One region of the Peribacillus sp. FSL E2-0218 genome, then DNA from elsewhere that is predicted to be linked to it. Evidence: predicted binding sites of a transcription regulator. Region 1 holds the regulator's gene; each other region holds the start of a gene.

The links. The regulator LexA, encoded in region 1, represses DNA repair genes until DNA is damaged. The targets are predictions, from matches to a motif close to CGAACATATGTTCG.
Positions count from the first base shown of each region.
Region 2: the regulator LexA is predicted to act here: its motif matches at 2,845-2,858, upstream of MHI53_RS15380 (UV damage repair protein UvrX).
Region 3: the regulator LexA is predicted to act here: its motif matches at 6,133-6,146, upstream of recA (recombinase RecA).

Region 1 covers NZ_CP150304.1:2,062,455-2,072,453, reverse strand. Annotated here, with positions in the region: gene tkt (transketolase) at 1-790, opposite strand, end outside; gene MHI53_RS10030 (DUF896 domain-containing protein) at 1,027-1,260, opposite strand; gene MHI53_RS10025 (recombinase family protein) at 1,325-1,981, opposite strand; gene MHI53_RS10020 (LysM peptidoglycan-binding domain-containing protein) at 1,994-2,305, opposite strand; gene lexA (transcriptional repressor LexA) at 2,462-3,085, shown strand; gene MHI53_RS10010 (glucosaminidase domain-containing protein) at 3,265-3,879, opposite strand; gene MHI53_RS10005 (hypothetical protein) at 4,101-4,388, shown strand; gene MHI53_RS10000 (hypothetical protein) at 4,539-6,131, opposite strand; gene MHI53_RS09995 (hypothetical protein) at 6,760-6,939, opposite strand; gene MHI53_RS09990 (helix-turn-helix transcriptional regulator) at 7,079-7,303, opposite strand; gene MHI53_RS09985 (XRE family transcriptional regulator) at 7,437-8,075, shown strand; gene MHI53_RS09980 (N-acetylmuramoyl-L-alanine amidase) at 8,713-9,402, opposite strand; gene MHI53_RS09975 (ATP-binding protein) at 9,732-9,999, shown strand, end outside.
Region 2 covers NZ_CP150304.1:3,193,498-3,203,496, reverse strand. Annotated here, with positions in the region: gene MHI53_RS15400 (SDR family oxidoreductase) at 1-130, shown strand, start outside; gene MHI53_RS15395 (effector binding domain-containing protein) at 448-846, opposite strand; gene MHI53_RS15390 (hypothetical protein) at 1,057-1,584, shown strand; gene MHI53_RS15385 (NlpC/P60 family protein) at 1,798-2,457, opposite strand; gene MHI53_RS15380 (UV damage repair protein UvrX) at 2,881-4,143, shown strand; gene MHI53_RS15375 (YolD-like family protein) at 4,173-4,508, shown strand; gene MHI53_RS15370 (iron-sulfur cluster biosynthesis family protein) at 4,662-4,985, shown strand; gene MHI53_RS15365 (alpha/beta hydrolase) at 5,005-5,934, opposite strand; gene MHI53_RS15360 (YqkE family protein) at 6,067-6,324, shown strand; gene MHI53_RS15355 (MarR family transcriptional regulator) at 6,492-6,929, shown strand; gene MHI53_RS15350 (Ohr family peroxiredoxin) at 6,989-7,414, opposite strand; gene MHI53_RS15345 (aldo/keto reductase) at 7,669-8,577, opposite strand; gene mciZ (Z-ring formation inhibitor MciZ) at 8,635-8,796, opposite strand; gene MHI53_RS15335 (NUDIX hydrolase) at 8,872-9,423, shown strand; gene MHI53_RS15330 (endonuclease Q family protein) at 9,424-9,999, shown strand, end outside.
Region 3 covers NZ_CP150304.1:1,784,541-1,794,539, forward strand. Annotated here, with positions in the region: gene MHI53_RS08605 (pitrilysin family protein) at 1-891, shown strand, start outside; gene MHI53_RS08610 (SDR family oxidoreductase) at 911-1,636, shown strand; gene MHI53_RS08615 (DUF3243 domain-containing protein) at 1,717-1,974, shown strand; gene MHI53_RS08620 (DUF3388 domain-containing protein) at 2,212-3,003, shown strand; gene MHI53_RS08625 (RodZ domain-containing protein) at 3,012-3,929, shown strand; gene pgsA (CDP-diacylglycerol--glycerol-3-phosphate 3-phosphatidyltransferase) at 4,109-4,693, shown strand; gene MHI53_RS08635 (competence/damage-inducible protein A) at 4,716-5,948, shown strand; gene recA (recombinase RecA) at 6,294-7,337, shown strand; gene rny (ribonuclease Y) at 7,693-9,252, shown strand; gene MHI53_RS08650 (TIGR00282 family metallophosphoesterase) at 9,403-9,999, shown strand, end outside.

The sequences.
Region 1 (9,999 bases):
CATGAACTGCTGACTTACCTGAACGGTTTGGTGAACCGTAGCCGATAACTGTTTTCACTTCTATTAATGTTGGACGATTTTCATCCGTTTTCGCTTCTTCAATCGCTTTAGCAATTTCTTCCAGATCATTCCCATCCTCAACTCGGATATATTGCCAGTTATAGGATTTGAAACGTTCTGCTACACTTTCACTGAATGACTGACTTAAGTCTCCATCAAGGGAGATATCATTGGAGTCATATAAAACAACAAGTCTTCCAAGTTGGAGATGCCCAGCTAATGATGCCGCTTCAGCAGAAACACCCTCCATTAAATCTCCATCTCCGCAAATGCTATATGTATGATGATCGACCACATTATAAGAATCACGGTTATAGCTTTCTGCCAAGTGTCGTTCGGCCATTGCCATTCCAACTGCCATCGCGATCCCTTGTCCTAACGGTCCTGTAGTCGCATCTACGCCTGCAGTATGTCCGAATTCAGGATGGCCTGGAGTTTTACTGCCCCATTGACGGAACCCTTTTAAATCATCAATGGTCAAGCCATACCCAGACAAGTGCAGGAGGCTATACAACAGCATCGATCCATGTCCTGCTGAAAGAACGAAACGATCTCTATTGAACCACTCTGGATTTTTCGGGTTATGATTCATATATTCAGTCCATAGTTTATACGCCATTGGCGCTGCACCCATAGGCATCCCTGGATGGCCAGAATTAGCCTTTTCAATTGCATCAATCGATAAAGTACGAATGGTATTGATAGAAAGTGCATCTAATTTATCTAACATATAGTAAAACATCCCTTCCTGTAATGTACCTCTTTATATTATAGTGACCCGCTAAATATCACAACTAAAATCACTATTCGATACCCAATATTATACATCCTTTAGCCAAAATTAAAGAATTCCCCTATTTAGATTAAACTAAATAGGAGAATACATACATGAATGCACTCTCTTTTAAGGATTACTGTCCAAAAGAAGCTTAAAAATAGAGAGTTCCCGTCAGGAAAGTCCCAGCATTAATGTAAGTTTCTTTTCTCTTTAATATCTTTAATTTTCTGTGGAGTGACGTCATTACCTTCAGGATCGACCACTTTCACGTGTTCTAACGTATCGGACATCGATCGCCTGAATGTTTCTAAATACTCGCTTCTTAATAGCGTTTGCTCTTTCGCTTCCATTTCCGTCAAGCCGACTTCCTTAGCCTTTTTGGAAAGTTCATTAATGCGGGCCAATTTTTCTTTTGATAGCATAATTTCGCTCCTTCATATCTGCTGATATTGTCATGGTATTAAAAAAGAAGCGAAATTACAAGTTCTATGATTGACTTTCCTCTGTATTTTGCTGATGCTCAAGATAACGGCGGTTCACGGTAGCCTTGGATACTTTATAGCCAAACCCCCTTAAGGTGGCTGCAATTTCTGCAAACGTCAATCCGTTCGCACGAAGTTTAATGATTTCTTCTACAGGAATTTCCTTGCGGTCCCTTCCGGTTGCATTCCTTTGGTTATGCAGGTTTTTTTGAGGGCGGTAGCCTTTTTCGACAGCCCTTAACATCCCGCGTTTTATTTTCAAATTATGTAGCTTCCTTTGATATTCCTCCACAATCCCGACTATTTGGATGACCATGGCATCTGAATCCGATAGCTCAAGTTCCCCATCATGCGAAAGTGTGTAAATTTTCACGCCTTCTTTAAGGATGACATGGAAAAGCGCGATTTTGGCATTGCCTCTTCCAAGCCGTGTCTCGTCCTGGATTAATAGGACTTCAGCTTCCTTGGTTTTAAAAAGCTCCAGCATATCAAAAATCCCGTCACGGTTTAGCTCATACCCGCTCGCCTGCTCTTTTATTACCGCAACCACGTCCACATCCATCTTCCCGGCCAACTTGACTAGTTCATCTTCCTGCCTTGCCAATGATGTTTCCTGTGTCTCTTTTTCCGTGCTGACCCTACAATAGATAACTGCCTTCATAATACCCTACCTTCACTGCTGACTGGCCAAATTCTGAACGAGCTTTTCCCCTTTTACAGGTATCACGATTACTTGTCCGGGTTTAATCGAATCCCCACTGATACCATTATGCTCTTCTATCCAACCAATGAATTCTTTTTTTGTCAAATCAGCTTCTTCATATTCTTCGGCGATTTCCCATAAGGTATCGCCTTCGCTTACTTCTATAGAAAGGAAATCCTTTTTTTGATCATCGTTTATTGTGCAAGAGAATAAAATTGAAAATATAAATACTGAACCGGCTAATAGAATCGTATAAATATAATTTTTGTATAATTTTTTCATGAATAATCCCTCCGACACGAATGTTCGTTCGCATTTTATATTTAAATTATAATAAGAACACCTGTTTCAGTCAACAACAAAATTCGAACTTATGTTTGTATAGGATTGGCCTCCATGCTATAATGAAGCAAAGAACATTGGGGAAGAGGTGCACATATGACTAAACTATCAAAACGGCAGCAAGATATTCTTGATTTCATTAAAGAAGAAGTTCGCCTGAAAGGGTATCCGCCATCCGTAAGGGAAATCGGCGAAGCAGTTGGGCTTGCATCAAGCTCGACCGTACACGGACATTTATCCCGCCTGGAAAGCAAAGGACTGATTAGACGTGATCCAACCAAACCGAGGGCCATTGAAATCCTGAATTTGGAGGATGCTAACAATATTCCGAAAGCCAATGTCGTGAACGTTCCATTACTTGGTAAAGTTACAGCCGGCATGCCGATAACGGCAATTGAAAACATAGAGGAATACTTTCCGCTTCCCGAAAGCATGGTACCGCATGATGATCATGTATTCATGCTTGAAATCATGGGGGAAAGTATGATCGAGGCAGGAATTCATGACGGTGATTATGTCATCGTGAAGCAACAGAGCAGTGCCAATAATGGAGATATCGTCGTGGCGATGACTGAAGATGATGAAGCCACAGTAAAACGATTCTTTAAGGAACCGGATTACATAAGGCTGCAGCCAGAGAACTCGAATATGGAGCCCATCATTCTGCGGGATGTATCCATACTCGGAAAAGTGATAGGCTTATATAGGCAAATACACTAAAAGCGCTAACCGCGCTTTTTTTGTTTGTCTCTTAATTTATGTAGAGAACTCTCTCATTATGCGTAGGGATTTTTTGATAGGATTATTTTTTACTAGAAAAGAACACATTTCCCTTCCACTATGCAATCGGCAGACAAAAAAAAGAAAGCAAGTGCATAGCACTCCCTCCCGATTAACGTTCATTTCACTCTTAATCTTTGGTTCACTTTGATTAAGTTTAGATCGGCCAGCCCGTTCCATTGCTGAATCTGAACTTGCGTTGAACCATATGCCTTGGCAAGCGCAGAAACGGTATCCCCTTTTATCACGATATGATAGACCTCACCCACCATGGAGTCAAACTTGGTTAAATCGCTCGTTTCTATAAGGTTCACCAGTTTTTCAATATACTTCGGGTCTGTGGCGTAGCCTGCATCGTATATTGCCTTGAGGGCTTTTTTAAAATCCTTTTCACCGATGACGGCCGTATATAAATTTCTATTCCACGAAGTCCCGAATGCATACAGATTGGCAAGATCGCGAAGACTTTCCTCCCATGTCGGGTACTTTCTGAATTTATTCCTTACTTGGACAGGTGCTCCGTTAACATATTCGATTGTTTGCATAATGATAGATTCGCCTTTATAGTCACCTTTCGTACCGAATATATTTTTTGCTTGCTTGGCTAAAGTGCTTGTCCCATATCCACTCTCCAAACATGCTTGGGCTATTATGACGGAAGGTAAAATTTTAAACTCTTCATGAATTCTCAGGGCATAGGGTGCAATTTCATTTATAAACGTTTCCTTGCTCATTCCGACCTCCCGATAAGATTCTCCAGTAGATTAATGCATGCCTTCACTCATATCGTATTCAGAGGGATAAGAAAGGTTACAGGTCGTCCAACCAATTGGGTATCTAGTTGGACTCGCCTGCAAGATTAGAGCCAAATCATCAGCAATATTACGATAGTATATTTTGTTTATACATGGTAAAAAATAAGCTTGAAGAATTTCTTACTTAAGGTGGTGCACTGATGGACTTTCCAACTATCCATACAAACTTTTGGGATGCTGTGATAGCGATACCTATCATCATGATCGTCACGCAGGTCGTCAAGATCATGTTCCATATCCCATCCAAATTCATCCCTACCATCGTATTAGGTCTCGGTTTATTCATTTCCATTTTCATCAGTCATCGACAACATTTGGTTGCAGGCATTTTCATGGGCTGGTTTTATGGATATGCAAGCATTGGCAATTATGCCGCCCTCAAAACTGGTATATTATCCTATCGATCATCCAAACAAAAGACGGAGTGAATATGTTTAGTATCGAGGAGGCTCGCCTTCATTCCATTCGCCATAGGCTTGCTCACTCGTAGGTACTTGATGTCTTTTTCCTCTCCCGCCCGCCTTTTTTCAAAATAAAAAATGCCTTCTATAAGAAAAGGCATCTTCCAAGCATCCACGCTATTTTTCAATATAGATCGAACGAATCAGGGTACGTATTCGTTCAGTACCATCCGCCCCTTTTTCCTTAACATCGATCGTTACATTATATACACCGGATTTAGGCACCTCCGGAAGTGTTCCAGTAAAATTTTCATTGTCCTTTATATGCATGGAGGTTGTTGGGCTGATCTCCTTCCCGAATTCATCGATTAGATGAACCTTAAAGGTTGTGAGTACTTGCTCCTTTTTACCATTGAGCGGTTTCTTTATGAAAAATTCGGCATCCTTTTGTTTAACTTTTCCAGGCATGCTCAATGTAATCGGATCACGTTCGTTAAATTGTGCCGTTAATAAGTATGCGTCCAAAGGGGACTTCGTTTTCATCCGCACCCGCCATGTACCCATTTCCAGCTTGCTTTTTTTAAATGTTTGGATGGCTGCTCCCTTAAAAAAGGAAGTCTCATTTTTTGCGGAGTGTGCTATGGGTGAAAGGGAGTGCCTTTCATTAGACGGAGATACGACTTGGATTTCCACATCTTTTGAGGCTGTGTATATGGTAATAACACCTGGTACCGCTTCATCTACATGGAAACTATGTTCATTCCAAGCATTTTGTTGCAGATCGCCTCCGAAAACGGTTTGAGAGAGTGCAGAAGTGATGGGCTCATCCTCTCCTTGCAGGTTATGTTGGATATCCATATCAGGAACGAATGCAATCGAAGTCCTTCTTAAATACGGTTCAATTCTTGAAAATACGGCAGCCCCCATGCGAATGTTATCGTGATCCAGGTTTGAATCGGTAAATAAATGTTTCGCGTAAGGGATTTTGCTGCTCCAGACATTCACAAGCCCATCGTTTTCTCCATAGGAGGACAAGTACTCTCCTCCAAGTGATAAAGCAGTCAACGCTGGTCCTCTATTCATTCCAGCAACGGTGAAATACATGTTTTTCCGGGAGTTTATATGGTTATCTGTTACAGAACGAAATTCCGCCATTTTCCCAACCTGTAAAGAATATGTTCCATCATCTTTTTGCCCCAGCAGTGAGCCTAGCCAGCCTGCATACCAGCTATATGCCAAATCAGCGAGGTTCGATCCATGGTGAGGGGATGCTAAGGTGATGACCCTGCCGACATATTGGTGTGCTCCATAGTGCACAAGGGCCGCTTGGGTGTCCGGGCCCCCTTTGCTATGTGCTATGATATTTACTTTTTCACCATCGAAATGTTTGCTTATATCCTTTAGCATGGAAGCTAACAGCCTGCCATTGTCGTATTGACTAGCGGAACCGTTTCCGGCTGAATCATGAAGCTGTACGAAAACGGTTTGATAGCCCGCTTCATATGCTTTGGTATACATATCATTGACCCCGTGATAATCCGTTTCACCATACCAGCTGGTAGAACTGCCATTCTTTCCTTGAACAAATACAATCGGCGGTTTATTTTTGTCATGGTTGGGAGGAGTGCCCCCCAAAAACCAATCGCCAGGGGTGAATGTTTCAGAGGGTGGTTTTAATTTTCCAGCAGAGGTCATGTCCGGCTTTGCCATAATCAAGAATGTTACGATGAGGATAAGAAAAACGACATAATTGATGACATTGCTTTTCAATTGAGTTCTCCTCCTAATTCCTTTGCTTTTTTTTAAAAATACACTACAGACAATACCCCCTTTACCAATTTGCCCTTTCTTTAAATAGTATTTGTACGTTCGCCACGCATTACCTGCCATCTCCATAAAAGATGGGAAAAAGATACTAGGCCGAAACCATTGTCGTAGTGATAAAGCACGATGCTTATCTCTCGAATTTCAAGGATCTTCCACAATCGTAATAACCTATACTTGGTGCTTCGAGTAACAGGTCCATTAATGTAACCGAAACAGGGCATTTTTTATGGATAGGAGTCGCTCAAAAACGAGGAAAAACCCTTCTCCTAAAAAGTGGAGAGGGCTTGACCATCATTAAGCATGCTAACTGCCAATTCCTTCGAATGTGCCACTGTCCATGTACCTCTAGTCTTGGTATTTTCAATAAGCCAGTCACCATGAAATAAGCCGTCAGTAAAAGTTTTCACAATAAATGGCTTTCATCGATGGGATACTACTTAAAGTCTTTTATCTTTCCATTGATGTGCTTTCATCTGAGGATGGTTGATGAGAATTCTGTTAAAGCAAGCTGAAATACTTGGATACCTTCTTCTACGCTACAAATCCCCCTTCACTTCTTCAATATTTCACACTAATGACAGGTAATTTGGTTTAAGTGATAAGCTCGTCCATTGTATAATTTGAACACTCCATCATGTTGGATAATATCTGAAACGACTTCCCCGCCAACTTCGTTTCCAATTGCAACGGTACTAACAACAAATCCATCAATGACTTCAATGGATTCAATTTCTCTTTCCAGTTGTTTCACCTGCCTCCCTTCCTCCGTACGAAACGCCGTAACTATGGATTTTTGTACTCCATCGATACGTTAGGGGTGCTCATGATTAGATTGCCCATTGCCGGCTTGCCCTCTCTTTCGTCAAAAAGCACAGTTCTCCCTTGTCTCTTCAACTACATTTGAAGTGTACATCCGGGTCAAAAAAAATGATGTCATCGATTGAAAAACCTACACATTCAGCGAACATATACGCTTTATCGACCCTTAAAGGAATCTTATATTGTTCATAGTCAATGTATGTCCTCTTGGCCATCCTTAGCACTTTCGCCATTTCATCTTGGGTTAAACCTTTATACTTCCTAGCTTGCTTTAGTGTGAATTTAACCTGTGTCATATCTTGCCACCTCCTTTATAAAAAATGATATCACACTTGAAGTATAGTTACCATCAATTTTTTGTAAAATTCGCGCACTATGAGTTTACTCACTTTCACCCATGGTGTATATTCAAATGAGAGGTGAAGAAAAATGCACATTGGGGAACGGATAAAATTACTTAGAAAAGAAAGAAAAATGACTCAAGAAGATTTGGCAAAGATATTAAAGGTCGCCCCGACGGCAGTTTCCGCCTGGGAGTCGGGCCGCAATAAACCTTTGATGGATAAGTTGAGCATGATGTCCACTTGCTTTGACATACCGCTTTCTCACCTCGTTGACGGAACACCGATCGTTAAAAAGGATTCTTCCATTGAATTTTTGAACGAAAAGAATGTTAGATTAATTGGTGTATATGGAAATATCCCTGCTGGAGAGCCTAATTTCACGAACGAATATATAGAAGCCTATATGCCTACATTGAATTCGATGCTAAAAAACAACAAAGACTATTTTTTTCTCCGAGTAAAAGGAAACAGCATGAACAAAGAATTCAGCGACGGCTCCTTGATTCTTGTTGAAAAAACAAGCTACCTTGAGGACGGGAATATAGGTGTAGTCTTGGTAAATGGTCATGAAGCTACAGTCAAGCATGTGAGAATTGCAGCAGAAACAATCACGCTCATTCCTTGCAGTACTGATCCTTTTTATGAGAAAAAAACCTATCATTTCAAAAACGATCAAGTCAATATTCTAGGAAAAGTGGTTCAGGCCATCAAATTATACGATTGATATCATTTCGTTCATTTCCGTCCAATTGACTAAGTACAAACCTTATACGGGTTTGTACTTTTTTATTTCCGGTACATATATAGATGTCTTCGTAAAAATAGGCCTACCTTACATCAGTTTCAGCATTGTAAAAATAATAATAGGACGGAAGAGCGCCGGAAAACTTTGTAGCCACCTATTCTCTGACAAGCAAATTAACCGGAGACAGGTGAAAATCCTTAAGGGAGCATGTCCTCCCCTACCCTATGCTTCGAAAGGAGAGTGGGTTTGAAACCGTCAGAGGCATTTATCAAGAACATTGAAAACCATTCTTCATTATGGAGGATGGATTTCAATGCTCTCCTCTTCTCCCCTCGCAATCCAAACCCTTTCAAAACTTCGGGGTTGTCTTGATCCTGCCTTCGCATTACTCCAGCTTGGATTGGCATTGGTGCGGGCGGCGCGAGACTGAATTCCGGCCCCACTGCTATACAGCTTCTTGGTTTCTGCAGTCGAAAGCAACGTTCACTGGGCAAAACAAAAACCGCAGGCAAACTCCCTTACCATCCGAGTTTGTCCGCAGTTTGAGCCTCCTGCTTAAGAGGCATACTCTATTTGAGGTTAACATTCCTCTTATCCTATAATCATAACGGCAAATTCATTTCACTCTTACTTTCTGGTTTACGACAATGGTGTACTGGCTGTCAAGGTCGTTCCACTCTTTGATTTTTTGGACGGTACTGCCATAAGCCAGGCTTAAAGAGTAAACGGTGTCGCCGCTAACAACCGTATGATATACCGCTGTATCTTTTTTCTTAAGCTTGAAGCATTTCACAAGGCCGTTTACATGCCCGCGAGCAAGGGATTCGATAAATGATGCCGTTTTTAACTTGGCTGCATCATTGACATTATCGACAAAACCACTTTCGGTTAGAATTGCTGGCATGTCCGTTTCACGAAGTACATGTAAATCCCCTGTTTTTTGTCCCCTATCCGGAATGTCGATCAGCTTCATGACCTCTGTATGAATGGTATCTTGATACGTTTTCGTCTCGCTGCTCGTTGACGTATAGATATAATCCTCATATCCAGTGCCGCCGCCAGCATTGATATGGATGGCAAGGTAGAAGTCGGCTCCCCAAGCGTTCGCTTGATTGGTCCGATCGCTTAAAGAGGGAAATGTATCCGATGTCCTGCTCATCTTTACAAAAACGTTCGTATATTCAATCAACAAGATGTCCTTAATTCGCGTCGCGATGGATAAGGTTAAGTCTTTTTCCTTCAAGCCATTTCCTACAGATCCTGGATCGCTACCGCCGTGTCCGGGGTCAATAAATATTTTTACCATTTCAATCACCTCTATTAATCTTATGTACCGGCTTGATAAATGCTTGTACACGTATACTAACAGCAAAAAAAAATCTCTAGTTCAAGAAATGTTTGATATTTCGACACGGCCCCTCAGCTCATGCAGCTGATGCCTTCTCCCCGCCGGATTTATTTAAAATTGTACCTTCCCACATATTTTAGCCGCTTTACATTATGCATTTGAAACAACCTGAAAAAAGCTTCCTTCTATTATTTTACTTTGGTAAAATCTTAACAAGAACTTCCATTAATAATGGTCGTGCGATCAAATCCGTTTCACCATACATATCCTTATAATGGAGCTGAGACATGGAAAAGAATGATAACAAGGCATTGGATAATGATTACCGGGACCTTATCCCGAGAAATGGATTCTTATTCAAATTCATAAAAAAAGATAACGACTTCATACACACTTTCGTTGAAGGCGATTTCATTACAAAATCAATCACGCCAACCGCGATGGTCATCGGGAAAAAATTATCTGACTTTTTGCCAAATAAACAAGCTCTTATAAAACAACGGTTTTATGAAATAGCATGGGATGGAGAAACGGTGAATTATGAAGGCAAAGTCG
Region 2 (9,999 bases), 1.1 Mb from region 1:
CGTCGCGGCGATGCTGACGAACAAGAGGGAAATCAATCTCCCAGGCTGGATGGATTTTGCTGGGAAATGGTATACCTTGTTTCCGGGAATCACCGAATTTTTAGGAAAAAAAGCATTTTTTAAAAAATAATTCATGTACGGATCCATATCCAAGCGTTCAGACAGAAGGGTTTTGAAATGGAAACATTTCGAAGCCTTTTTTTTGAAGCCTGTATAAGAAAGTCCTCATACATATTGCAGGGGAAAACGAACGGTCAAAGTACAAACCTCCAAATCTGTAAGCAATTGGGACGTCACTTTCGTTTTAAAGCAAAGTGGGGAGTGTAACGGTCAAATTGTAAAAATGAAAAAACAGCAGACAAGCTCCATTTTGATCGGAGTTTGTCTGCTATATCGAAGACCTTATTTTGGTGTGATCGTTTTTCGTCATTCATCCATGCATGCACACTATCTTAATGCTATGTAAACTTCAATTTCTCCATTAGGGTAATATTTTTCGAAATCAAATGAATATGCCCTTTCCAATGTACCCGCATCCTCACGAGCCCATATTTCTTTCCAGGTGTTGATGACTCCATGTTCTACCTTTGTATCCACGATGAAGATTTCATATTTTACGTTATTCGGAATTTCCAGTGAAGGTTCCCCATCATCATCTTCAACAGTTATACTTAATGAATAATCACCTTTATAGTCACTTTCATACTTATGATATACAGCGTGGGTAATTCCCTGGTGATCAGCCAGACGATCGGAAGCCTTCTGCCATAATTCCGTAATCCTTTGCATCAAACGTTCGTCATTAAAATTATTGGTTCGTATGCTGTTTATGACTTTTAATTTCATGTGTTTTCTTCCTTTCAAAAGTTAGTATGTACTAATTCTATAAAAACACGTGAATTCCCTTCCTAAGATGACTGAATCATCAGGTATCGAGATCCCATTTTCCTTACAAAAAACGAGGTACGGATCCTATTTTTGCGATGGGATATTTATTTTTAATCGATTGGTAACCAAATCATGGTGAATTGCGTCTATTTCTTAGGAGGGATTTTCATGAAGAAGATGGTGAACCTTTATATGTTTTTGCTGGTCGTCTGCATGCTGGGGGGCTGTCAAACCTCCGATTGGAACAAGGAGGACATTGATAAGGGAGAAGAAGGCTTCATTACGGATCTTGATGATAGAAGGCTCCTGATTAAAGGAACGTACTATAAGGTGACCAATGATACATATATTCAAGATCAACATGGAAAGAACCTCGATTATTCCGAGTTGGAGGTTGGGATGAAAGTGAAGCCGTGGCACAGGGGCGGGGTCACGAAAAAAACATTTCCTGGGAAAGCGAAAGCAGAACTGATTCTTGTTTTGACGGATGAGAAAAGCGCAGCCGAGCAGCGGGCGGTCACTGCTGCCCTCGAGCATGTCAGCGAAGCCGACAGTCAGCGATTCATCATTCTTGAAGTCACTCATCTGCCGTCAGAGCATGTGTACACGATCGAAATGATGAATCGTTCCAATATGGATTCTTCCTTCATGGTGACTGTAGAGGATGTAACGGATGAAATCTTATATTTAAAATAGTGTAGGAGCAACCGGGGCAGGTTCCTTTGACAATGAGGTGATGAAGATCACGGATTGTGGATTCACGGTTTCTTAGTTCATTGTCATTCACTGCGGTCCACACCTAAAAGTACCCTTCAAGGGTCTTTTTTTGTTCGGGCTCAAACAATGAAATGGCCTAAACAAAATAAAGAGCCGGACAGAAGATCTATCCGGTTCTTTGACGTATGGGGTTTATAAAGTTTTTGCACCTAAATACCTTGGTTTCCAATAAGAATTATCCATATCCGTGATGGTTACTCCTTTTGAAGTCGAAGCCTGAATGAATTGGCCATTCCCGATATAGATGCCAACGTGTGATACACCTGTTCTTCCGGAAGAAGTATCAAAGAATACAAGATCCCCCTTAGAAGGTGACGAAACTTTTAAACCTGTATTGGAATAGAGCAAGGATGTGGTACGCGGAAGGGTGATTCCTTGTGACTTCTGGAACACGTAATAGATGAAGCCGGAACAATCGAATCCAGCCGGAGTCGTTCCGCCCCATTTGTACGGTTTGCCCATCAAGGTTTTTGCATAGTTGATCATGCTTGTATTATTGACTTTATAAACGCCAAGTGCATTGAATGTGGCTCGGCCGGCGATTCCGTCGGCTGTTAGGCCTTTAGCTTTTTGGAATTTTTTTACTGATGATGTGGAATAGGTTCCATAATATGTAGTCAGTGAACCTGAATATGTGAAATAACCTTTGGTTTTTAAAAGTTGTTGTAGTTGTTTGACATCGCTATGTGTCATTCCGGGTCTGAGGGTTTGGTCTCCAATATTAGCAAAGGCTTGCAGTGGGGTTAGCGTCATGGCAGAAGCAACAGCAGCTGAAGCGATCCATTTCTTCATTATTTTCATTTCCTCTCTATCTATCTCACGATTGTTCTTAACAATATTATCCTACAATACCATTATGACAATTAGACATATTTTTAGTTACAATTACATTACAAAAATTAGATATAAAGACCTAGATAAATGTCAGGCGAAAGCCTATTGAAATTAACTGTAATATAGAAGAGTCAGTAAGCATTTGGATTCATTTCCAATAATTCAAGCTACGAATTGTTTGATTATAAAAAAACTATATGGGTATACAGAGAAATATTGGATATTCATCCATTGTTAGGATGAATATATTTTCTTGAGGAAATTGCAATAAAAAGTAGAAAATTGGCTGAAAACTTCCATTGAACAAGAACGTATATTCGGTTAAAGTAATGAGTATAATATAAGCGAACATATATTCTTGTTAGAGCGGATGGATGATGGATGATGGATTATGGGACGATGCCGAACCACTCAATTATGTGTATCGATATGAAGAGCTTTTATGCAAGCTGTTCAGCGGTCATGCTTGGTTTGAATCCGCTTGAGTGTTATCTGGCGGTGGTTGGTGATTTGCAAAGGACGGGGAGCATCGTGCTTGCTGCTTCCCCAAAGATGAAGAAGGAATTTGGCATCAAAACGGGTTCGCGGATGTTTGAGATTCCGAATGATCCAAGGATTGTCGTCGTTGAACCGAAAATGGCAACCTATTTAAGGGTCTCGACGGAAATCACCCGGCTGTTCAACCGTTATGTGCCCAAAGAAGCGATTCATGTATATAGCGTGGATGAAAGTTTTGTGAAAGTCGATGGGGCGGCTTCTTTATGGGGAGATGCCCGGATGATAGCCGGAAAAATAAGAGATGAAATCGAAAGGGAATTACAGCTTCCCTGTGCCATTGGAATTGGTCCGAACATGCTTATGGCTAAGCTTTGCTTGGATTTAGAAGCCAAGCATGAAGGGATTGCCGAATGGAAGTATGAGGATGTGCCAAACAAGCTTTGGCCGATTTCCCCGCTTCGTGAAATGTGGGGCATCGGCAGGCGTGTGGAAAAAACCCTTCATGGAATGGGGATATTTACGGTTGGGCAGCTGGCCAATTATGATCTTGAATTACTTGAAGCGAAGTTTGGCATTATGGGCAATCAGCTTTACCACCATGCGTGGGGAATAGATTTATCGGAGATGGGGGCACCGATTATCGAGGGACAGGTGAGCTTTGGCAAAAGCCAGATTCTGCTGCGGGATTACAAGGAAGAGCATGAAATCAAGCAGGTGATGCTGGAGATTTGCGAAGAAGTCGGAAGAAGGGCACGCACCCATCACAAGGCAGGCAGGACGGTCAGCCTGGGCATTGGTTACAGCAAGGATGAATTTGGCGGAGGGTTTCAGCGCTCCCGTTCAATAAGCGAACCGACCAACATTACGATGGAGCTGTATAAAGTTTGCCTGGAGCTTTTCCGTGAAAACTATACCAAGCAAAAAACGGTTCGGAGCATAGCGGTCACACTCTCGAATATTGTCGACGATAACGAGATGCAGCTGACTTTATTTGATATGTCGCGCTGGAAAAAGCGGGAGCTGAGTTACACGGTCGATCGAATTCGCCATAAATATGGATCGAAAGCGTTATTGCGTGCCGTTTCGTATACAGAAGCGGGTACAGCCGTTTACCGAAGCAGGCTGCTTGGCGGACATAAAGCGTGAGGCTGGAATTTTGAAGGGAGAGGAAAAGGATGATTCGTGATCGAGGCCGTATCAAATGGACATCGATGATGCTGCCGGAGCATGTGAAAATGCTGCGGGATTGGGCGGGGGAGGATGGTTATGAAGCGAAGCGCACCCTTGATGAGCAGCAGCTGGAGGAAATGAATGCCGTGATGGGGGAGGCGATGGAGGGGAGAAAGGATGTCACGATTGCTCATTATGAAGGAAGCCGGTATCAGCTGTTAATTGGCCGGATCCATTATTATAATGAACTCAGTCAAAAACTCCATATCGTCGATCATTTCCAGCAGGCCCACTATATCAAGCTTTCTGATATAGCGGATGTGAGGATAATGGAAGGCTGATGCGGAGGGACCGCCTCTTTTAGAAGGAGGCAAATCGCTTGAAACAAAACAAATCGGCAATCCAAGAACATCAGTGGAGCAGGCAGATTCGTTAACAGCGGCGTTTTTATCGTTTATAATGGGGGCAGGCAAAGACATCGGGAGGCATGTAACATGTATATTGAATGGACGGAAAGAGCGGCAGGGAAAATAGCCGATAAGCTAGAGGGACGAAAAGGACATTTACAGTTGAAATATGACACGGATGGCTGCGGCTGCGTTGTAAGCGGTGTGACGGCGTTATGGCTAGTCAACGAAGCGGAGGAAGGGACCGAAAAGGTGGAAACGAACGGTATCCCTCTATTCGTGGAAACATCAAAAATGATTTTTCTCGATGAAAGCATGAAAATAGACTTTGTACCGGAAGCGAACAGTTTTCAGTTGAAAAGTCCGAATCAAATCTTGAATCCTAGAATGAGCTTTTTTAACAAAATGTAAATGAAGAAAAGAGGGAGGATTAGATCCCCTCTGTTTCCTTTCTCTTTTTCAGACAAGTTTCTAGAAACTGATCGATTTGAGCTTCATATTCTTGCGGATTCTCATTATAAGATTGAGCATGGGCCCCTTTTTTAGCGATGTACAGCTGCTTTGGGCCCTCTTTTGCTGCATATAATTCCATCGTCATCGAAACGGGAATGAAGGTGTCCTTTTCACTGTGAATGAAGAGCACTGGGCTGCGGATGTTTTTAATATACTTGATCGGGGACACTTCATTGGTCCAATATCCGTCCCGGAGTTTGATGAACATACGTCCAAGCGGAAATACGGTCCATGAAGGAATGGGGATTTCCGCCTTGAGCTGATGTTGAATCTGATCCTCGAAAGTTGAAAATGGACAGTCGGCAATGTAAAAGTCAGCGCCATCTTCCAGCATCCCGGCATATAACAGCAAGGTTGCGGCCCCCATGGACTCCCCGTGAATGCCGATGGTAAGGTCACGGCCTTTACGCCGCTTCAATTCATCGATTACGGCCTTCAGGTCGAGCTTTTCATAATGTCCATAGCTGCTCGTCTTGCCGCCGGAATCCCCGTGGCGACGGTGATCATAAATGATGGCATTAAAGCCCCGCTTAAGAAAAATATTCATATACTTAATCGAATTGACTTTATTTTCCGTCACACCGTGGGAAATGACAACCCACTGATTGGTTTCATGCGGTTCGACAAACAAGCATTTCAATGCATAGCCCGAGGGTGAGGATACCCAGATTTCCGTTTTGGGCAGATTATCAAAATCCTCCCTGTTCAGGCGTTTGGCCAGGATTTCCCGGTTTTGGATAAAAGCATCTTCCTTTTTTTTCATGTACATGATCCGATTGGAGAAATAAAGGCCTACGCCGATGATATAAGTTAGAATTCCAACTAATGCAAGCCACCATTTTTTCATGAAGGATCCCCCTCGTTTGATTTTCTTTATTTTACCATGAGGGAAATGGGAAAACACGGTTTGAAAACCGTAACGGGAAAAACGGCAATCATGATATAATCAGGTCATAATAAGGGCTAGGAGGTTTTAAGGATGAAAAAGAAACAGCCACGTAAGCAAAATCCGAGTAAAAACCAAGAGAAAGATTCATCATTGAAACTTGGCGATATGCTCAATCAGGATATCATGTCCCAGCTTCGTCAAAAGCAAAAAGAACTGAACGAGGCGGAAGTTGAGAAAAAGGCCGCTGAAGAAGAAAAGAAACGCGCAGAAAGAAAGCAGCGGGAGAAAAATAAATCATTCGAAGAGCTATTGGGTGAAAGCAATTTGAACTGGAAGAATTATAAATAAAGAACAAAACGGAGTGAAGGATGGGGCTGTTCCTATTTTCGGGATTATTTATAACGGAGAGCTGCCTTTCATCCATCCGGATATTCCTTTATTTTATACAGCAGAACGATTATAGTAAAGATAAGTTCCGATGAAGATCGGACTGACTAAGACTAGCTGGTGATATGATGCAAAACAAACTGGAAAATGTGCTTGAAAATCAATTATGTTTCCTGCTTTATGCAAGCTCAAGGGAAATGACGAAAAAATATAAACCGCTGCTGGATAAACTTGATGTGACGTATCCTCAATATCTCGTCCTTCTCCTGCTGTGGGAACAGGATACACTCACGGTCAAAAAATTAGGGGAACTGCTTGCCCTTGATTCAGGAACGCTTACCCCGATGTTGAAACGAATGGAGCAGAATGATTTGATTGTCCGTGAACGTTCCACCCAAGATGAGCGTTCCGTGATGATTTTGCTGACGGAAAAGGGACGCGGCTTGCAGGCAGAGGCCTGCTTCATTCCCGATCGCATTTCAGCTATATCAGGCGAAGATAAGCGGGTGGTCGAAGATTTGAAAGCTTCGTTGCTGCATCTGCTGAAAACTTTACAGCAATTTTAAAGAAAAAACGCTTTGGGTGAGATTTCACCCGAAGCGTTTTTGTTGTTGGTGGATATTCATTAATCTACATCGATCTCAATGGCGACGTCGACATTGCCATTGATTGCTTTTGAATAAGGACACATTTGATGTGCTTTATGAACAAGGGCTTCGAACGTCTCTTTATCGATGCCCGACCCTTTCACAGCCAAAGTGACAGCCAAGCTGTACTGATGCATCTCACCCATCAATAAACTGACGCTCGCAGTGACCTTTGAAGCGAATGAAACACGTTCGACTTTCCCGACTGATTGCAACGCACTATCGAAGCATGCTGCATACCCAGCAGCAAAAAGCTGCTCCGGATTGGATGCTTCAGGCATCTGTTTGGCCCTCGGTGTTCCCGGCATCGCGATATCAACCGTAAAGTTACCATCCGCAGAAATGGCCGTTCCTTCTCTTCCGCCGTCAACCGTTACAGATGTAGTGAATAAGGTTTTAGTCATTGTCATTCTCCTTGATTTTTTGTATTTTAAATTGTGTACAACTGAATTGTACAACATCTATTTGGGGATGGCAACAAAAAAGATTGATTCAATGACTGGGCGTGACCCCATCGTTTCCGGACACGTTAGAAAAAAATAATATTGTTGAAACTGCAGGGCGGGCAATCCGAAAGCAAACGGAAACAGGCTGCCCCCTCCCGCTGGTTAAACGTGGATGGGGCAGCCTGTTTCCGTTTAGTTCACGATTTCATCTATCAATCTCGATGGCTTTCATATCGGCTCGCTTTGGTCAGCTGCTTCAAGATGTCAAACTCGGTTTTTGACAAGGAAGGGCTGCTGGCGGCCCGGCAGTTTTCACGGAGCTGCTTTACTGAACTTGCTCCCGGGACAACGGTAGCGACGCTTGGGTGTGACAATATATATTGAAGCGCCGTTTCATTTAATTTCCGGTCAGAAAGCTTGTCCTTTAATTGCGGAAGCAAATCTTTCAGTTCGTGATAGCTATAATCAAGATATCCATCCTCATGTGCTTTTTCGAGCATTTTCTCGCTAAGCAGGCCTTTGGCAAGGGGGCCTCGTGCGATGATGCTGATCTGTTTGCTTGCCAAAAGGGACATCCACTCTTCAGGGCGGCGGTCAAGCAGGCTGTACTGCATCATTACGGAATCAAGCTCGGACTTTTCAGTGAATTCCTTGATCACGTTCGGGCGGATCGAGGAGATGCCATAATGACGAATATAGCCTTCCTTTTTTAGCTCTTCAAACGCTTCTACCGTTTCTTCGATATTATCTGCGAGAGTTCCTCCATGTAGCTGGTAAAGATCGATGTAATCCGTTCCGAGCCGCTTTAAGCTATCTTTTACAGCTGTTTTGATATAGGCGGCAGAAGGGTCCCAAGACCAGGAATCCTTATTTTCATTCCAACGATTCCCGACCTTGGTGGCAATGTATACCTGTTCGCGAACCGCCTTTACATTCCTTCCGACGATTTCTTCATTCACACCGAAATCATACAGATCTGCGGTATCAAAATAATTGATCCCTTCATCTAAAGCGGCTTGGATGATTTCGGATGCCTGTTTTTCATCAGTCCCCAATGACATGCATCCGAGCCCAATTTCAGAAACGAGCAACTCAGAATGACCAAGTCTGCGTTTTTTCATATATCCACACTCCCTTTACGTTCATTGTAAAGGAGAATTCCATTTCACTCAAAGAATTCACTTGATTCTTTTTAAAGGAGTTTGGGGAACCTGATGGTGTATGTCGGCAATCCAATCATTGATATAGACATATTGATCTTGCAATTGTTTTAGCTTTTGCAGGATTTCCCAGCTTTTACCGGATAAAGTAACGCTTTTTTCCAACACATAAATCTTCATTAAATCGCCCTCCATCTCTAGTATGGTAAAATGTATGAGAAATCATGCTGCAATTAGAACAGAGGAGTGTTCAGGATGAAAAAATTTGAAGAAAAAACGCTGTCATCGGAAAAAATCTTCACAGGAAGGGTAATCAGCCTGCAAGTGGATAAGGTGGAGCTTCCCGATGGGAAAACAGGTAAACGTGAAATAGTCAAACATCCGGGCGCCGTTGCGATCATAGCCCTTACGGATGAAAATAAAATCATCATGGTTGAACAGTATCGTAAAGCGCTGGAAAGAAGCTTGATAGAAATCCCTGCCGGAAAGCTTGAAAAAGGAGAGGAACCGGTTCTATCAGCAGAACGGGAGCTGGAAGAAGAGACAGGTTATGAATGCGAAAAAATGGAGCATATCATCTCTTTTTACACATCGCCAGGCTTTGCTGATGAATTGGTCCATCTGTATGTGGCCCATAATTTGAAGAAGAAAGAAAATGCGGCACCGCTGGATGAAGATGAATTTGTCGAGCTGATCGAACTTACGCTGGAGGAAGCCCAAAATTATTTACTGGAAGGAAAAATCCAGGATGCCAAGACGGCATATGCCGTTCAGTATCTGTTGCTGAAAAAGGCGATGACTTCATAAATGAAAGAGTTTTACGCTGACCTCCATATCCATATAGGCAGGACGGGAAGCGGGAAGGCCGTGAAAATAACCGGTGCTAAAACGTTGACCTTCAGCAACGTCCTGCAGGTGGCAAGTGAGAGGAAGGGCCTTGATTTAATCGGGATCATTGATTGCCATTCGCCGGAAATCATCGAAGAGATAGAAGCGGCGATTGTGGATGGGGAAATCATCGAGAAGCGTGAAGGCGGTCTCCTGTACCGGAATACGACGGTCATTCCCGGCTCGGAGATTGAAATTTATGATCAACATTGCAATGGACCGATCCATGTTCTTGCCTATTTCCCCAGCTTAACGGCGATGAAGGAATTCTCCGCATGGATGAGCGGCCATGTTAAAAACATTACATTAAGTTCGCAAAGGATTTATTGTGATGGCAGGACGCTGCAAAAAATCGTAAAGTCACTCGGCGGTCTGTTCATCCCAGCCCATGTTTTCACCCCATTTAAAAGCTTATATGGAAAAGGGGTGCGATTCAGTCTGACGGAAGTATTCGATCCAAGGCTGATTGATGCCATCGAGCTTGGTCTAAGCTCG
Region 3 (9,999 bases), 280 kb from region 1:
GAGAAGGAAAAAGGAATCATAGGACAGGAAATCAATATGTATGACGATAACTCTGACTGGCGGCTTTATTTCGGGACGATTGCCAACATGTATCATCATCATCCAGTGAAAATTGATATTGCTGGTACTGTGGCATCGATTGCCGATATTACGAAAGATATGCTTTATGAATGCTATAACACGTTTTATCATCCGAGCAACATGCTTTTGTTCGTTGTAGGGCCTGTCGATGTCGAGAGTACTATGAAGTTAATCCGCGATAATCAAACGAACAAAGGCTATAGGGAACAGCCTGAGGTGGAGCGCAAATTCGAGGATGAGCCAAACACCGTTGCCAAGAAGAAGGAAATCTTAAAGATGAATGTCCAGACTCCGAAGGTCATGCTTGGAATCAAGGCCATCAATGTTCATCAATCAGGTATACAGCTTTTGAAAAGGGAATTGGCGACCAATATTTATTTGGAAATGCTGTTTGGCAAAAGCTCGCCATTGCATGAAGAATTGTATGAGGAAGGACTGATCGATCAAAGCTTCTCTTATGACTATACACAGGAGCAGGGCTTTGGATTTGCATTGGTTGGCGGGGACAGTTCCAAGCCTGAAGAATTGACCGAGTCGATATTTACGATCCTGCAAAATTCCAAAGCCGGGACCGGTTTGAATGAAGAAAGTCTGCAAAGGACGATTAAGAAAAAAATTGGTTCTTTCCTTCGTTCGCTGAATTCACCGGAGTATATCGCTAATCAGTTTACCCGATATGCATTCAATGATATGAACTTGTTTGATGTGGTTTCGGTACTGGAAAAACTAACGATTGAAGATATCAGGAAGGTCGCCGTAGATTTAATTGCAGATGAACGGATGACAGTGTGTCAGGTACTTCCTAAATAATAGTAAAGGGGGCTGGAATGTGGGGAAACGTTTTGCCCTTATAACTGGTGCCAGTGGAGGAATCGGCAGGGAAATCGCCATTAAGCTTGCCGAAGAGAATTATTCACTTTATTTACATTATAACAGCAATGAAGAAGCAATCATGGAGTTAATAGAAGAGCTTAAGCATCATCAGGTGGAACTCATTCCGATACAAGCGGATTTATCTAAACCGGACGGATACAAGGTATTGGCGGAAAATATCTTCGCCCTTCATGCGATCGTCCTCAATAGCGGGAATAGCTATTATGGGCTCATATCTGATATGGATGACAAGGTTGTTAGTGAAATGGTCCAATTGCATGTAACCAGTCCTTTCCAATTAACGAAGGAACTGCTTCCAAAGTTGATGTATCAAGATCGGGCTGCCATTGTTGCCGTCACATCCATATGGGGGCAGACGGGGGCATCTTGTGAGGTATTATATTCGATGGTCAAAGGCGGTCAAAATGCTTTTATCAAAGCGTTAAGCAAGGAAGTCTCACTTAATGGAATCCGGGTGAATGCAATTGCCCCTGGTGCGATTTCGACATCCATGCTTGAATCTTTCAGTGCTGACGATTTGGAAATCATCAAAGGTGATATCCCGATGGGAAGGATGGGAAGCGCTAAAGAAGTCGCCGAGGCTGTTTTCTATTTACTTTCCGACAAGGCATCTTATATCACTGGACAAATCTTAGGCGTCAATGGTGGATGGTACACGTGATTTTTTTTATGCTATGTATAATTTCCTCTGTTCCTTCACAAAATATCTATGTACTATTTTGAAGGAAAGGGTGACCATTCATGTCTGTACTAGACAATTGGGATCAATGGAAAAATTTCTTAGGCGACAGATTAAATCAAGGTGAGCAACAAGGATTATCAGGAGGCGCTGTGAACAATTTGGCTTTTGAAATCGGTGATTATCTAGCTAAGCAGGTTGAGCCCCAGAATGATCAAGAAAAAGTCCTTGCTGATCTTTGGTCAGTCGCTAACGAAGAAGAAAAACATGCCATGGCAAGCGTTATGGTCAAGTTAGTCGAGAACAACGGAACAAAGTAAACATTTTAAGCCAAAGGCCCTGTTATTAATTAACAGGGCCTTTGGCTTGAGGATGACCGGTAATTATCCTCGAATATAAAAATGGATACTTTTATAGGGTTTTTCCTTTTAACTTCTCATGAAATGCTATATTATAGAAGCTAGACAATAATTATGCGTACAGACCTTGAAATTTACGATGGATAAGTTTTGCTCGGATGTTTGGGGTAAAAGCTTCTAGGCTTAAGGAGTGTTATCGTGGAGAAAAAAGAATGGTATTTTGAATATGAAATCCAAGTCAACCGTCCGGGTTTATTAGGGGATATATCATCCCTCCTGGGAATGCTGTCCATCAACATCATTACGATAAACGGTGTGGATGAAGGCAGACGCGGTTTACTTTTAAAAGCGGAAGATAGCCGTAATATAGAAAGATTCGAATCAATCCTCCATACGATGGATACGATAAAGGTCATTAAGCTTAGGGAGCCTAAATTACGTGATCGACTGGCTGTCAGGCATGGCCGTTATATCCAGCGCGATGCGGATGAGAAGAACACCTTTAGGTTCGTTCGTGATGAGCTGGGCTTGCTTGTCGATTTTCTGGCCGAGCTGTTTAAACAGGAAGGCCATAAATTAATCGGGATACGAGGCATGCCGCGTGTCGGCAAAACCGAATCGATCGTAGCCTCGAGTGTATGTGCAAACAAAAGATGGTTGTTCGTGTCGTCAACCCTTTTAAAGCAGACCATTCGCAGTCAGCTTATCGAGGATGAATATAATAATGATAATTTGTTCATTTTAGACGGAATTGTTTCCACTCGCCGTGCGAATGAGCGGCATTGGCAATTGATTCGTGAAATCATGAGACTTGATGCGGTCAAGGTCATTGAACATCCGGATGTATTTGTCCAAAATACGGAATATACTCTCGAAGACTTTGATTATATTATTGAGTTGCGAAACAATCCGGACGAGGAAATAACATATGAAGTTGTCGACCAAAAAGACCAGTTTTCGGGGTCCGATTTTGGTTCCTTTGACTTTTAAGATGGCAGGTGTTTGATTTGACTGAGTTAGGTAATCGATTAAAGGAAGCTAGGGAAGCCAAAGGCCTTAGCTTAGAAGATTTACAGGATTTAACGAAGATCCAAAAGCGTTACCTTGTTGGCATTGAAGAAGGAAATTACAGCATGATGCCTGGAAAGTTCTATGTACGGGCATTCATCAAGCAATACTGTGAAGCGGTCGGCCTTGATTCAGAAGAGATTTTTGAACAATACAAGAGTGAGGTTCCTTCCGTCTATAGCGAGGAAATACCGGAACAGCTTTCAAGGGTCCAATCCAGGAAAACGCTACCCGCAGGAGATTCCAAGGTTGTTGAAATGTTACCCAAGATATTGGCAGTCGTTTTGGTCATTGGTGCGGCCATCTTGATATATGTACTGGTATCGAGCAATATGAGTAAACCGGATGATGCCGATAAAAAGGACGACAAACAGAGTGAATCCGTGGGCTACGGCAAGAGTGAAGAGTTCGACAAGGAAGAAAAGAATGCAAGCAAGAAACAGAACGAAGAAAAACAACCCACTTCTTCCGATAAGAAGAATGAAGATGACCTTGATGCTAAAAAAGATGAAGAAAAGAAAGAGCAAAAACTCGACGTTATCAGTTCCAGCGGTAAAAATAGCACGTATGAATTGAAAGATACGGATACCTTCAAATTAAAAGTGACATCCAAGGGTTCACCATGGGTTGGCATTAAAAATGGTGAAGGCAAGTTGCTTTATCAGGGTACCATCGATAAGGACAAGAGCGAGGAAATTGATTTCACCAATGAAAAAGAAGCTGTCATCAATATAGGCAGGGCATATGAAACTGAAATTTTTGTGAATGATAAGAAGCTGGAGTATTCCATTTCACCGACTGAAGTGAATACGCAATTGGTCACGATACAATTTACGAAAGCCGAATAGTCATCTTATAGATGACTATTTTTTCTCTACATACTATTTAAGCCGGGTTTCGGCATATAAGATTGGGTTTTGAGTTAAATTATACATAAATGCACCGGATGGCGCTTCGCCATATCATTTTAAGATCTATAACGCATTGCCCGGCCCAAAGGGCTGCGTAAATTTTGGAGGTAAATGTTTTGAATCTGCCTAATAAGATTACAGTAGCAAGAATTTGCTTAATACCAGTTTTTTTAATCATCATGCTCGTCCCTTTTTCATGGGGCACGCTGACATGGGGGGAATACAGCTTGCCAGTTGCACACTTGGCTGGGGCCCTCCTCTTCATAATCGCTTCCACTACGGATTGGATCGATGGACATTTTGCAAGGAAATATAATATGATCACTGACTTAGGGAAATTTCTAGATCCTTTGGCGGATAAGCTTCTGGTTTCGGCTGCCCTGATTGTATTGGTCGATTTGGATTTGATGTACGGTCAATCCTGGATTGCCATTGTCATCATAAGCCGTGAGTTCGCCGTGACGGGATTGCGTCTTGTGCTTGCCGGCACTGGGGAAGTCGTAGCGGCGAACCAGCTTGGTAAAATTAAAACGTGGGCGCAAATTGTTGCGATTTCGGCATTGTTGCTGCATAACCTTCCCTTTGCCCTCATTTCACTTCCATTTGCCAATCTCGCCTTATGGATTGCCTTGATTTTCACGATTTGGTCAGGGTTGGATTATTTTGTAAAAAACAAACAAGTATTTGTTAATTCCAAGTAAAACGAATGGTGGTCATGAAAAGATGGATGCAGAAATCATTGCAGTAGGCTCCGAGCTTCTTTTAGGACAAATCAATAATACTAATGGGAGATTCTTATCACAGCAGTTTGCCCAAATGGGAATCAATGTTTTTTACCATACTGTGGTTGGGGATAACGATCGTCGTTTGCAGCAAGCAATAGAGATTGCAGAATCAAGGGCGAACTTGATTGTCTTTACTGGTGGACTAGGCCCTACCAAGGATGATTTAACGAAGGAAACGATTGCTCGCCATATTGGCAAGAAACTCGTTTTTAACGATGAAGCCCTGCAATCCATCGAAGCTTACTTTAAAAAACGGGAGCGGCCGATGACGGAAAATAATAAAAAGCAGGCTCTTGTTTTAGAAGGCAGTGAAGTGCTGGCAAACGATCATGGCATGGCACCGGGAATGGTTTTGTCCAAATCCGGGATTACATATATGCTCCTGCCTGGGCCACCTAGTGAAATGGAACCGATGTTTTTAAGTTATGGCTATGAATCGATCATGAATAAATTGGATAAGCATGATCGAATCGATTCGAAAGTACTTCGATTCTTTGGCATCGGTGAAGCGGAATTGGAAACGGTGATTGATGATCTACTTGTCAATCAAACGAATCCGACGATTGCACCGTTGGCATCCGAAGGCGAAGTGACATTAAGGATCACAGCGAAGGACTCGTCCAAACAAAAATGCGAAGAGCTCATTTTATCCGCAGAAAAAGAAATTATGGACAGGGTTGGGAAGTTTTACTACGGAACTGATAATACTTCGCTTATAAAGGAACTTGTAAAAGAATTGACGGTCCGCAAGCTTTCGATTGCGGCGGCGGAAAGCTTGACCGGGGGGATGTTTCAGGAACAGTTGACAACCATCCCGGGTGCCGGTAAAGTCTTCAAGGGCGGCATTGTGAGTTATACGAATGATGCGAAGTCGAGTGTCCTCGGCGTCAGCGGCGGAATCATTTCCGAGCATGGTGTGGTCAGCGGTGAGTGTGCCAAGGAAATGGCTTCCAATGTCAGGAAAATGCACGATGCGGATGTGGGCATAAGCTTCACGGGTGTTGCAGGGCCCGATGAACAAGAAGGCAAGCCTGTAGGTACCGTATTCATTGGCATTTCGTATCGTGATGGAAACACGCACTTTAAAGAGTTGAATCTATCAGGCAGCAGGGAGCAGAACCGCATCAGAAGCGTCAAGTATGGCTGTCATTACTTGCTTAATGATTTGTGAATGAGGAGGCAGGGCTTTTATAGCTCTGCTTTTATTTAGTTTGATGAGTTTGTTTCCTGTAAAAAGGGGAAAAAGAAAACAGTTAATTCCATGATTTTCAATTACTGCGGATGAAGTGGAATGAAAATGAAGTTTTAGTTAAGGTAAAACGCTTTTTTTAGAAGAATATCCGAAAAGAAAAAAACGAATGAATGTTCGACTTTTTGCTTGGCAAAATAGAAAAAAGAGTATATAGTAAAGATAGGTTTTGAGACAAGATACAAACATTTGTCTCGCAGATATTTGCTAACGTAAGAGCATCATTAATCGGACAGCCGATTATTTGAATATAGAGGAGGAAATTGAGTGAGTGATCGTCAAGCGGCTTTAGATATGGCTTTAAAACAAATTGAAAAGCAATTTGGTAAAGGTTCCATTATGAAACTTGGAGAACAGTCTGATCGAAGGATTTCAACGATTTCAAGTGGTTCATTGGCATTGGATGTAGCATTGGGAGTGGGCGGATATCCAAGGGGACGGGTCATTGAGATATACGGACCTGAAAGCTCAGGTAAAACGACTGTTGCATTACATGCGATTGCAGAAGTGCAAAAAACTGGCGGTACTGCAGCATTCATTGATGCCGAGCATGCTTTGGATCCAGCCTATTCAGAAAAACTAGGTGTGAATATCGATGAGTTACTGCTGTCACAGCCCGATACAGGTGAACAAGCCTTGGAAATCGCTGAAGCGCTAGTTCGCAGTGGAGCGGTGGACATCATTGTCATTGACTCGGTTGCAGCCCTTGTTCCTAAAGCTGAAATCGAAGGTGAAATGGGAGATTCCCATATGGGTCTGCAAGCCCGGATGATGTCCCAGGCGTTAAGGAAACTATCTGGTGCCATTAATAAATCAAATACCATTGCCATTTTCATTAACCAAGTCCGTGAAAAAATCGGGGTAATGTTCGGGAATCCGGAAACCACTCCAGGAGGCCGGGCATTGAAGTTCTACTCGACTGTACGTCTGGAAGTGCGTCGTGCGGAACAGTTAAAACAAGGCAATGAAATCGTCGGTAATAAAACCAAAATCAAAGTGGTGAAAAACAAAGTTGCGCCGCCATTCCGCCAAGCGGAAGTTGATATCATGTATGGTCAAGGTATTTCGCAGGAAGGTGAAATCATTGATATGGGTGCAGAGCTTGATATCGTCCTTAAAAGCGGTTCGTGGTATTCATACAACGAAGAGCGTGTTGGACAAGGACGGGAAAACGCGAAGATGTTCTTGAAAGAAAATCAAGATATCGCTCTGGAGATTTCTCAGAAAATCAGGGATCATTATAATCTTGATGGAGAGCATGAGCTGCCGCCAGAGGAAGCGGAAGATGAACATTTTGAATTACTTGATTAATGGTAGGAAAAGGCCTAAGCTTATTTGCTTGGGCCTTTTCTATAAATATTATGAAATGAAAAGTGCGAAATTTTCAGCGAATTCAATGGCTGGAAAACAGAATTGCCGTCTCCTTCCATGAAGAATGTAGCACTTTCCGGTGGTGAATATTTAAGAAAACTTGAATAATCATTGATACATAAGGGACAAACGCTTGACAATGAAAATTCTCAACTATACAATTAATATGTATATTTTACAATTTTTCAAACTAAAATTTTGAAAATTAAGTGCTGTATATTGAATTTATGTGCAATGTACTTGCCGACAGTTCAACATTTTATGTAAAAAGTTCATAGCAAGGGGAGGTGAAACGATGGAACCCATGACAATCATCTTCACTTTGCTTGGCCTAATCGTCGGTGCAGTTGTTGGTTATTTTATTCACAAATCAAAATTTGAGAGTAAAATAGCAGGGGCAAAGGGCTCTGCAGAACACATCCTTGAGGATGCAAAACGTGAAGCGGACGCACTTAAGAAAGAAGCCTTGTTGGAAGCAAAAGATGAAATTCATAAAATTCGTTCAGATTCTGATCGGGAATCCCGTGAAAGAAGGAATGAATTACAAAAACAAGAAAATCGGTTATTGCAAAGAGAAGAGAATCTGGACCGTAAGGATGATACGTTAGACAAACGTGAAAACCTTTTGGAGAAAAAAGAAGATTCTCTAAACCAAAGACAACAGCATATTGAAGAGATGGAAAGCAAAGTGGACGAGACGGTTCGTAAGCAGCAAACAGAGCTTGAACGTGTTTCAGGTTTAACTCGTGAAGAAGCTAAAGCAATCATTATAGACCGAATGGAAAACGAGCTGGCTCACGATGTAGCGCTTATGATTAAAGAAAGTGATACCCGTGCCAAAGAAGAAGCTGATAAAAAAGCAAAAGAAGTTCTTTCTCTTGCCATTCAGCGTTGTGCGGCTGATCATGTTGCAGAAACCACCGTTTCTGTAGTGAATCTTCCAAATGATGAAATGAAAGGACGGATAATCGGACGTGAAGGACGAAATATCCGGACGCTAGAAACGCTAACAGGTATTGACCTTATTATTGATGATACTCCTGAAGCTGTCATTTTATCTGGATTTGATCCAATTAGACGTGAAACGGCACGCTTGGCTCTTGAAAAACTTGTTCAGGACGGACGGATCCATCCGGCTCGAATTGAAGAAATGGTAGACAAAGCAAGACGTGAGGTAGATGAACATATTCGTGAAATTGGTGAACAAACAACTTTCGAGGTTGGCGTTCACGGTCTCCATCCAGACCTTATCAAAATACTGGGACGTTTGAAGTTCCGTACAAGTTACGGACAAAACGTGCTTAAGCATTCCATTGAAGTGGCCCAGCTTTCAGGGTTGCTGGCTGCTGAGCTTGGAGAGGATGAAGTCCTTGCCCGTCGTGCCGGTTTATTGCATGATATCGGGAAAGCGATCGATCATGAAGTGGAAGGCAGCCACGTTGAAATAGGCGTGGAATTGGCAACTAAGTATAAAGAGCATCCTACTGTCATTAACAGCATCGCTTCACATCATGGCGATACGGAGCCAACTTCCATTATTTCAGTGCTTGTTGCAGCCGCTGATGCTTTATCAGCTGCAAGGCCGGGCGCTAGAAGTGAAACACTTGAAAATTACATTAGAAGACTTGAAAAGCTTGAGGAGATTTCCGAATCCTACGATGGAGTGGAAAAATCATTTGCGATTCAAGCCGGGCGCGAAGTGCGGATTCTAGTGAAACCAGAGCAAATAGATGATCTTTCGGCCCATCGACTCGCACGTGATATCCGCAAACGGATTGAAGAAGAGCTCGATTACCCAGGTCATATAAAAGTCACGGTCATCCGTGAAACAAGAGCAGTCGAATACGCTAAATAAAAGTCGTTAAAGAAAAAGCGAAGAGGGGGAAACCTCTTCGCTTTTTCTTGTTTTTAACAGGTAACGGCTCCGATATTCATCCGATATTATGTTACAATACATACTTGATATTCTTATCACGAGAAATGTGAATCTAGAAAGGGTTTTACAATGAAACTGCTATTTATTGGAGATGTCGTAGGGTCTCTAGGCCGTGAAATGGTTCAAGAATACCTTCCGAAATTAAAGGAAAAGCATCGGCCGCATATTACGGTCATCAATGGGGAAAATGCGGCAAGTGGCCGTGGAATCACGGAAAAGATTTACCGAAACTTTTTAGAGTGGGGCGCACAGGCGGTGACAATGGGAAACCATACATGGGATAATCGCGATATATTCAATTTCATTGATGATGCGAAATATCTCGTCCGTCCAGCAAACTTTCCTGACGGTGCACCGGGAGAAGGAATGAAATTTTTAAAATGGAACCAGCAGGAAATTGCGGTCATCAATTTACAAGCCAGGACATTCATGCCGGATTTAGATTGTCCATTCAAAAAAGCGGAGGAGCTTGTGGCGATGGCGCAAAAAAGGACACCCATCATCTTTGTTGATTTTCATGGTGAAGCAACAAGCGAAAAGCAGGCTATGGGGTGGTTCCTTGATGGCAAAGTTACAGCCGTTGCCGGAACGCATACACACGTTCAGACTGCCGATAACCGCATATTGCCTGCGGGAACTGCTTACATATCGGATGTGGGCATGACA